Regions from separate parts of the Williamsia sp. Y712 genome, predicted to be linked through region 2. Evidence: riboswitches for the same ligand, from Rfam matches in the RefSeq annotation. Region 2 holds a riboswitch; the other holds the start of a gene.
The links. Region 2 has a riboswitch for cyclic di-AMP ahead of AC1D75_RS22605 (transglycosylase family protein). Riboswitches for the same ligand answer to the same signal wherever they lie in the genome.
Positions count from the first base shown of each region.

Region 1 (5,110 bases), on a different contig from region 2:
CCGCACCAGTTCTTCGCGCGAGATCCTGAGCACCACTGCCGACGCGGTGTCCTGGGCCGCAACCACCAGCGTGGGGTCGACAGGCTGGTCGGCACCGGCCAAGGCGACGTAAAAGTTCCGCAGCTTGTCTTCGCCGAACGTCTCGGCGATGAAGGCGGCGACCGACCAGGCCGATTGGTACGACACCGACGCATCGGGATTGCTCGGCGAGAAATCGGCGTCGCTCGGCAGATCGTCCGGTGGCCCCGAGCTCGCGATCTCCGCGGCCAAGGCCGGGGCCGCCTGCGACAGGTCCGAGTAGGTCCCGCTGCGGCCGACATACTCCGCGACGCCCTCGGTGACCCAGACCGCGGCGCTGCCCGCGGTGGCGGTGCGCGCCGCCACGTGGAACACCTCGTGACGCAAGACCACGCCCAGGTCGGCGGAATCGAGTTGCGCTGCTTGCGGAGTGAACACCACGCGCTGGCCGATGGCGGTCGGCGCGGCCCCGTCCGGTCGGTCGATCCCGGAGAAGACCGTGACCGCGGCAGCGGCGTCGGCATCGCCGGCAGCTGCCCCGGTCAGCGAACGGAACTCGTCGTCGGTCGCCGCGGCGACCACCCCGACACTCTGCGGCCACTTCGTGCCCCAGAACCGGCTCACCGCAGTGACCGCGGCCGGAAGCTGTCGCGCAATCTCTTCGGCGAATGAGCGGTCGCCGCCGTTGGTGAGCACCAGCGACTCACCTGGATCGGTTGCGACTTCCTGGGAACCGGGATCCGGGAACTGCCACACCTGACCGGGCGCTTGGGGCTCGCCGAACAGTGGTGCGGCTTCGGCAACAATTCGCCAGCCGTCGGGATACTGGGCCATCACCATCGGGATGTCGACCACAACGGCCTTCGCGTCGATCCCCGCGTACGCATATCGCAGCTGGACCGGTGCCACCCAGGAATCGACACTACCGGCGGCGTCGAGCGTGTCCTGGATCTGCGCCGGCACCATCCGTTCGAAGTCGCGACGCTCGGCCAGCCGGTACTCGAAGGTCGTCAACGGCAGATCGCCGACACCGGCAGCACTGAGCTCGGTCTGGGTGCGCAGGGCGAGGTCGGCGGACGGGTCGAGTTGCGCCAGCGCCGCGGCCGGCTCGGCATCACGCAATGCATCGGTATAGGCCTGCAGGGTCAGTGTGACCCCGAGCGTCCGCGCCTGCTCGTACGGATTCGCCGGGCGCGCAGCGGGCGCGGCGGGCTCTGATACCGAATCCTGGGACCCGTCACGGGAAATGACGGTGGCCGCGACCGACACCACGGCGACGAGCACCACAGCAACGACCACCCAGATGATCCGGCGGGTCCGTGAAGCGAGGGCAGCGAGCCGCTTGCGCACCGCGATGGTCAGTACCGACGGGCAGAGTTGAACGGGCCGCCCTTGTCGACCGGGACAACCGCCACGGGCACACCGAAGGTGGACGCGTGGATCACATACCCGTTGCCGACGTACATACCCACGTGGGTTGCGTCGGGGTAGTAGATGATCAGGTCGCCTGGCCGCATGTCGTCGCGGGAGACCTCGGTTCCGCCTGCCAGTTGGGCCTGGCTCGACCGCGGCAACGTCTTACCGGCCTGCTTGTATGCCCAGACCATCAGTCCGGAGCAGTCGAACTGGTCGGGGCCGGTGGCGCCCCAGACGTACGGATCACCGATCCGGGTCATCGCCGCACGAACCGCGACCACCTCAGGAGCGGTGCCCGCGGGCAGCAGCTTCGGGTCGAAGTCGACGTTGGCACCGGCGAGTTCGGCGAGTTGCTTGCCGGTGAGTGCCTGGTACATCGCCCGGATCTCGGTCGCCTTGAAGACCCGCTCACTCTGCTGGGCCTGCAGGTCGGCACTGGTCTTCTCTGCGGTGGCGACAGCGGCTTCGGCCTTGAGCTTGGCATCAGCCGCGGCCTTCTCCGCCTTCTCCGCCTTGGACTTGGTGGTCGTGAACTTCTTGACGTCCTCGACGGTCTGGCGCGAGATCATCTCCAGGCCGGCCATCTGATCGAGTAGTGACTGCGGCGAATCACTGACCAACACTGCATAGAGGCGGTTGACCCGTGCGCCCTTGTAACTGGCGGTGACGAGCGCATCGACCGCGCCCTGCAAATCTTCGGCCTGCTTGTCGAGTTCCGCGAGCGTGGCCACGGCCGCTTCCGTGTCCTTGGTCGCGGTCGCAACGGCTTCGCGCTGCTTACCCAGTTCGATGGTGGCCGTATGGATCGCCTCGGTGGCCTGCTCGGCTTCACGCCCAAGCTTGGTGTAGTCGGCGAGCATCACGTCCGGGCTCTGCGGAGCGGGCTCGGCACTTGCCTGCGCACCAGCGCCCAGCGTGACCGCCAGCGCCACGACCACACCGGCAACGGCAGTCCGCATCACGGCGGCATATCCCTCACGCACCACGACTTTGACAACTCCTCGTTAACCGACGTTCACAACTCTGGTCGACGACGGTCACCCGCCGACCAATCCCCTTGCACTGCAATTGACCAACCCGGCCAGGCTACACAGCGCGCATGGGCCGGCGATGTGAATCGCCAGACCCCACTGCCGCACAGGTGGCCGGATGCCGTCGGGCGGGACCGCAAGGATGCGGACCCGCCCAATGGCTTGTTCAGTTCTTGTTGCTCAGTAGCGGCGGATGTCCACGATCGACATGCCGTCCAGAGCCATACGTGCGACGGGCACACCCTCGGTGGAAGAGTGCACAACTTCACCGCCACCGACGTAGATGCCGGCGTGGCCGCCACCGTTGTAGATCACGACGTCGCCGGGCAGGGCGTTCGCAGCGCTGACGCTGGTGCCTCCGCCGAGCTGGCCGTAGCTGTCACGAGGAATGGTCTGACCGGCCTGCTGATGCGACCAGTAGACGAGACCCGAGCAATCGAAAGCACTGGGGCCGGCTGCACCGTAGACGTACGGCGAACCGATCTTGCTGACTGCGGCGTCCGCAGCGACCTGACCGGCAGCCTTGACGGGTGCGGGTGCAGCGGCGACGCCGGGGAAGAGGTTCTCCGGCTTCAGCTCATTCGGAATCATTTCCGGGGTCACACCCGGGATGTCGAAAGTTCCGACACCGGGAACTGTCACCGGTGCGGCAAAGGCAGGCGCTGCGGCGATACCCAGGGTGCCGAGTGTGATCGAACCGGCAATGAGTGCACCGCGGGCACTCTTGGCACCACGGCTTTCTTTGTTCAAACGATGTTTCGCCACGAAGCGAGATCTCCTTGTTTCTTCCCTATCCGCTGACCGAGTTAGCTGTCGGATTCGGGCCGGAAGATGGCCCTACCCGGTGAACCCGCAAAGTCGTTGAGACCTCAGGGTTCGATGGGATTCACCCCGGATGCGGATTTGTGGTCTGCACCAGATGGTTCCCCGGTTCACCGTGTTGGTGATTAAGCGGCGACCTCACGATTCGCTCCGGTTGGAGTGAACGCTTTCGTAAGGTCTCAGAAAGGTTACGAAACCGTGGCGGCGAATGTCCACCGGAAGGACGACAGAGGCCCTCCGGCGTGTCGTGTTACACAGCCCACAACTGGGGCTGATTCTGCCCCAAAAAGTGGCCCCTACCTGCGGCGGGACCTACGCGATGATCGTGAGTGTCAGACTTCTCGAGCATGCCCGCGGCGCGGAACATCGCCACCGCGTCCTCGAGGCGGGCCTCGTGATCAATAACGAATTCATCACAGCGAACTTCCGCATCCTCGCTGCTCCGGACCCCTACGGGTCCCATGAAAACCGTCATCATGCAGCCGTCACACTCAACTGGACGACCCGGGCAGGTGCTGCATTCGATGAGCAATGTGATCTCCGTCTCATTGGGCCTCTCATCTCGATCTCAGGGGCCCTCGGGGTTTACCCGGAGGCGAGATGAGCCGGCTTTTGTTACATCGATCGCGACGCTAGCGGCACCGTCCGACAAGACATCTCGGATCTTGTACCCCGGCCCCGGCGGCCGGAAACATCGCCGCGTTGTCAGAGGCTCGAACTAGTGTTCGCGATGTGAGTGTTGTGATTGGTGTTGATGAGGCCGTTGGGGCTCAGATGTCGTTCGATGACCCGACTCTGGCGCATCCGGACGATCTACCTCTGCGGGAGACGACATTTGTGGTGGTCGACCTCGAGACCACCGGCGGCAGTCCCACCGACGATCGCATCACCGAGATCGGTGCGGTGAAGATCCGCGGCGGCGAGATACTCGGCGATTTTGCGACGCTCGTCGATCCCCAGCGCGGCATACCCCCGCACATCGTCCGGTTGACCGGGATCACCGAAGCGATGGTCTACCGGGCACCCACCATCGATCAGGTGCTGCCGGCATTCCTGGAGTTCGCGCAGGATTCGGTGATCGTGGCGCACAACGCACGATTCGACGTCGGCTTCCTTCGCGCCGCCGCCGCCGACCTCGGTCATCCGTGGAACTTCCACCGGGTGCTGTGCACCGTGAAGCTCGCCCGACGGGTGTTGACCCGCGACGAGGCGCCCACGGTGAAACTCTCCGCCCTCGCCGCATTGTTCGCCGTACAGACCCGCCCCACCCACCGGGCACTCGACGACGCCCGCGCCACCGTGGAGGTACTGCACCGCCTGTTCGAGCGGGTGGGCAACCAGGGCGTCCATACATATAGAGAACTGCGCGACTATCTCCCCGGGATCTCGGCAGCCACCCGCAGTAAGAGAGTCCTGTCCGATCACCTACCGGCCGAGCCCGGTGTCTATCTTTTCCGCGGCCCGTCGGACGAAGTCCTGTATATCGGTACCGCGGTCGATCTGCGGCGGCGCGTGCGCAGCTACTTCACCGGCTCGGAGACCCGCACCCGCATCCGGGAGATGGTAGATCTGGCCACCCGCGTCGACCATGTGCAATGTGCGCACCGCATCGAGGCCGGGGTCCGGGAACTGCGCCTGCTCGGCGCCCATGCCCCGCCATACAACCGCCGGTCCAAGTTCCCGCACCGTGGTTGGTGGCTCTGCCTCACCGACGAGGCGTTCCCGCGACTGAAGGTGAGCCGCACACCCACCCCGGTGGCCCTGGGTCCGGTCCGATCACGCACCGTCGCCTACGACATCGCCGATCTCGTCTCCGAGCTCTG
Region 1 covers NZ_JCAIUN010000001.1:2,744,526-2,749,635, reverse strand. The annotation lists gene AC1D75_RS12580 (hypothetical protein) at 1-1,368, opposite strand, end outside; gene AC1D75_RS12575 (C40 family peptidase) at 1,377-2,393, opposite strand; gene AC1D75_RS12570 (C40 family peptidase) at 2,646-3,230, opposite strand; cyclic di-AMP (ydaO/yuaA leader) riboswitch at 3,246-3,429, opposite strand; gene AC1D75_RS12565 (DEDD exonuclease domain-containing protein) at 4,029-5,110, shown strand, end outside.
Region 1: another riboswitch for cyclic di-AMP. It lies ahead of AC1D75_RS12570 (C40 family peptidase); the one in region 2 lies ahead of AC1D75_RS22605 (transglycosylase family protein).

Region 2 (5,110 bases):
TCTCCCGGGCCGGGTGGCCGGCGCCGCACCCTACCTTCTCACCGCGGGGGGTGGTGAGCACTACCGCGAATACTGCATCGTGCACATCATTTTCGTACATTCCTGTGCATACTGCACCGACCGGTTCGTGTGATGCCACGTGTCGGATTCAGGCCGCGGAGATGCTCAGAACCGCTGCTTCGCGACGCTGTTCCCGTACCGCGAGATGACCGATGATCGCGGCGGTGATCATCAGGACCGCGGCCAGTGCCATCGGGACCGCCACGTGCACGCGCAGCAGCAGTGCCCCGACCACGGCGCCGAGGAAGATCGTGAGAATGGCGGCGAGCCGTCGGTTTGCAAGGCTGTGCCTGCTGCCCAGCACGAACGACTCACCGGCGAGCTGGGTGAGGGTGGAGGTGACGACCACCGTCGTCATGTCGGTCACTGCCAGTTTCCGGGCGACGGCCGCCTGGGTGCCCATCACCGCAGCTGTGGTTGCGGCGACCGCGATCTGGACTGGTTCGGCGTGCGAGTCGGCAAGGACCAGGGCCAGGGCACAGCCGGCGAGTGCGCCACTGCCCGCGAGCAGCAGGCCGGTGGTGCGACGGAGGTGCCAGGTCTTCTCGTGACCGTGCAGCAACCGGCCTGCCACATACGCACCCGCCATGAACGCCAACACCGCGAGCAAGGGGCCGAGAATCGGTAGTCCGTCGGCTCCGGCCAACCCCATACCGAGGATGACGATGTTGCCGGTCATGTTGCCGGTGAACACCCGATCCAGGGCGAGATAGCCGACCGCGTCGACGATTCCGGTGACGAATGTCAGGACGATGACGGGTATGAAGGCTGGTTCGAGACGGAAGCGCGGCGGCATGGTGTGTGGGCTCCTCGGTGAGCGTGGATGGGGGACGAGCGGACCGGTCGACACCGAATGCCCGCCACGGATACTCCGCGGCGGGCACTCGAGACGGATCGGTGTCAGAGGAACAAGATGGCAAACAGTGTGCAGAGGACCAGGCCGCTGACGACGGGCAGGAAGCACTTGCGGGCCAGGTCGAGCACCGGCACGCGGGCGAATCCGGCTACGGCGACGAGCGACGACCAGGCAACGAGCGTGCCGCCGCCCGACCAGATGTTGCCCATCTGACCGATCGCCGCGAGCGTCGATGGATCCATGTCGACGGCTGGACCCAGAGCCCCCGCGAGCGAACCGGTCAGTGGCAGGCCACTGAAACCGGAGCCCTCGAGACCCGCGACCATGCCGATGAACAGGATGCCGAACGCCGTGACGAACGAGTTCTGGGGGAGGTGCGACTGGGCGGAGTTCACCAGATCGAACAGGATTGCCGGACCTGCCTGGTCGTCGGAGTAGCCGAGAATCGCGCCGGAGAAGTCGGCGTTTCCGATGAAGAAGAAGCCGGCGATGGGGAGCACGATGCCCATCGCCTTGAAGGCGAAGACCAGGCCGTCGATGAGGTGCTCGGACGTGGTCTCGAGAAAGTTGCCCTTGTCGGAGACCGCGGCGGCCGCGAAGAGCACGAGTGTGGCAATACCTCCGACGATGGCGGCTGCATCGCCGCCCTTCAGGGCCGGGACGACACCCACCTTCCCCAAGATGAGGTAGATCACGAGGGCCAGATATACCAGTGGTACCAGCATCGCGAAGGTGCGAGCCATCGCGGACTTCGCCGGCGGTTGGTCATCAACGACTGTTTTGCGCTCGATGACGGCCGTCGCCGTGGAGGGTGTGGCGATGGCCGCGGTCGCCACCGGTTCTGCGCCGTCCGGCCGTGGTCCGGCGGGTCCGCCTGCGGGCTCGGAGGCCGCTCCGCCGACACCACCGTCCTCGCCCAGTTCATCACGAAGTTCGTCGGCACCACGGTCCGCCTCGGCCTCCCATTCGACGAGCAGGTCCGGTGACGGGGAGCGCCAGTGTTTGCGCTGCATGACGAACGTGATGATGAGGGCGGTCAGGCCGACGATGAGCGAGAGGATCATCGCCTTGTCGGCGACCGAGTCGGCGTCCACACCCGCGCTTGTTGCGGAGATTCCGGGCGCGACTTTGATGATGTAGTCCGACGACAGCGCCATACCCTGACCGCAGATGGCGATCACCATACCCACCGACAGAGGCGACAGACCCGCGCGGATGGCCACCGGGATGAGCACTGCGCCCACAAGTGGAACCGCAGGCGTCGGCCAGAAGAACAGCGAGATCACGTAGGTGACGACCGCCAGAACGATGAAACTGCTTGTGCCGGTACGCATCACGCGCCTGAATGGAGCGACCATCAGGCGGTCGGCTCCCATGTGACGAAGTGCGCCCAACATTGCCGTGACCATGGCGATGATGAGGAAGATGTTGAAAAGCTCTTTGGCGGCAACAAGACTGGCATTGAAGATCGACGCCAGACCGGTGATGATGCTGCCGGAGAAGACGAATGCGGTCAGGAATGTGGCGATTACAGCAGGTACGACGATGTTCTTGCGCATTGCCATCGTGACGAGGATGACGATGATCCCGACGAGATACACCCAGTGGGCGGCAGTGAGATGAGCGTTCAATGTGGCTCCTCCGGAAAACGCACCCGGGCCGATATGGTGCGGGGCTGTGCGACTTGAGTTTTCCGCTTGCACCGGTGCCCGGCAACGCGAACGTTGCACAGTGGTTCACGTCATAGATGTGCAATCTTCACGCATTGTTACGGGCGTGTTACTTCCATGTCTGCCGGGTAACGCCGGGTCATCTCCCCGGCCTGCTCCTGAATTTGGAAAAGGACCCCACACGGACGTTGCGTCGCGTGTGGGGTCCTTCGTCTGGGGGCTTCCTGAAGGTGGATCAGGAAGCGGGGAGGTAACCCTTGTACTCGTTGAACAGTGCGACCTGATCAGGGGTGAGGTCGCCCTGGGCGTTGGCCTGATCGAGCAGGTCGTGCAGCGCGGGGTCATCGATCGTGGCCTTGAGCTGAGCGACGATGTCGTCAGTTGCCTGCGACAGGTTCGGGAGCTCGGGCACGGCCGGGATCTCCAGGCTCGGGGCTGCGGTGGGAGCTTCGCGCTCGGTGGCGCCGCTCAGGCCGGTGCCGCAGGTGGGCCATGCGCCCTTGCCCTGCGAAGCGAGGACACGCTCGGCGACAGCGATCTGCTGCTCCTTGGTGGCCTGGTCTGCGGACGGGGCGAACTCGCCGCCGCCGTGGCCGGTCCAGGTACTCGGGGAGAACTGCAGGCCGCCCTGGTAACCGTTTCCGGTGTTGATGGCCCAGTTGCCGCCTGACTCACACTGTGCGACGCGGTCCCACTCTGAGTCGGTGGCCGCTCCGGCGTTGCCGCCGCCTGCGAAGGCGAGGCTGGCGCCGCCGCCGATGACGGCAGAGGTGAGGGCGATCTTGGCAACGGTGCGACCGGTGTTGGTCGGCTGACGATGACGTCCGGACATAAGGTTTACTTCCTCTCTCCACGCGCCTACGAAGTCAGCTGTCGGGTTCGAGCGAGAGGTTGCTCGGTTCCGCTATGCGGAACTGCACCCCAAGGATTTCGTCGGTGTCGGGCGTTGCTGCCGTCGGCCGTCGGAATCCGGTGATCTCCAGGAGATGGTTGGGTCCCCCGCCCTCGTCCCTGAATTACGTTTGGAGTTTCTCGGAACGCGGGACGAGGTTGGGCGCGGCGATCCGAGAATATTCAGTTGCATTGTTTGGCCGATCAGTTCGACCGAGTGAGACGCTACGTGTTAATTCGCGCTTGCACACGCCTATCTGAGGCGCCTGGGCGATGCGTCCCGAGGGGACTTTTGGTCCCGATTTGGCATATTTGCTGCTCACCGCTATGAGTGTCGTCCCGTGTCCGATCCGTGATCGAACCGTTATGTGAGTAACGTCACAGCATCATTCAAGGGGAGGAAGCACTCAAGTGGGTCAAATGACCCGATCGATGAGCGGGTGTCCGGTTGCTCAACCGCCCGCGAACGGCGGGAGAACGTCAACTGTGTCGCCTCCGGAGAGGGTGCGCGAACGGTCGCGGACCGCTATCGACTCATGCAGATATGAGCATCGTTGCAACACTTCGGCCAATTGCGGATTCGATTGGCCCAATTCGTTTTCCAGATCGGCAAGTGTCGCTTTGTCAGTGAGATGTATCACGAGCTGCTCGACGCCGGCGGCGGCCTGTGCGGCTGCGAAAAACCTGACGCAGATCTCCATGTCAGCCACCGATCGCCGACATGGGTCGAGAGGGCTGCAGGAAGCCTGGGTCGTTGACTCCGTGGCCTGGCAACTTGCCCCAGGTGGCTTCTCGCCACCGCAGGGCAATGTCCTGATCTGAATTCTCAGTTGATCTCAGTAAACCTCGGATGTCGGTCTCCGAAGTGGCGAACAGACAGTTGCGGAGCTGTCCGTCGGCCGTCAGGCGAGTCCGGTCGCAGTCACCGCAGAACGGACGTGTCACCGAGGCGATGATGCCGACCCGGGCCGGTTTGCCGTCCGGGGTGTGGTGGCCTCCGACAAGCCACCGCTGCGCCGGTGCGGCCCCTCTGGGGGCGGTGTCCGGCTGCAGATCGAACTCGGCCTGCAAGGTGTCGAGTATCTGATCGGCGGTGACCATCTTTGTGCGCGACCAGTGATGCTCGGCGTCCAGCGGCATCTGCTCGATGATGCGCAACTCGTATCCCTCGGCCAGGCAGAACCGCAGGAGGTCGGCGGCATCGGCGAGGCCGGTGTCGGGATCGAGGACGGCGTTCACCTTGACCGGCCGTAGACCGGCAGCGCCCGCTGCGGCCAGGCCCGCGAGGACGTCGGGAAGGCGGTCTCGGCGGGTGATCGAGGCGAAACGTGCCGCGTCGACGGTGTCGAGGGAGACGTTGACCCGATCGAGTCCGGCCGCGGCGAGGGTTTCCGCGCTGCGGGCCAGACTCAGGCCGTTGGTGGTCAGTGCGATCTCGGGGCGTGGATCGAGAGCTGCTACCGCGCTGATGATCTCGGTCAGATCCTTGCGTAGCAACGGTTCACCACCGGTGAATCGAACCGCGCGGATGCCCAGGTCGCGGACTGCGACACCGACGAGCCGGATGATCTCGTCGGCGGTCAGGACGTCGGCTCTGTCGAGCCAATCGAGGCCCTCGGCCGGCATGCAGTAC
Region 2 covers NZ_JCAIUN010000003.1:719,979-725,088, forward strand. The annotation lists gene AC1D75_RS22595 (YoaK family protein) at 149-856, opposite strand; gene AC1D75_RS22600 (hypothetical protein) at 961-2,547, opposite strand; gene AC1D75_RS22605 (transglycosylase family protein) at 2,822-3,418, opposite strand; cyclic di-AMP (ydaO/yuaA leader) riboswitch at 3,426-3,624, opposite strand; gene AC1D75_RS22610 (MoaD/ThiS family protein) at 3,930-4,178, opposite strand; gene moaA (GTP 3',8-cyclase MoaA) at 4,180-5,110, opposite strand, start outside.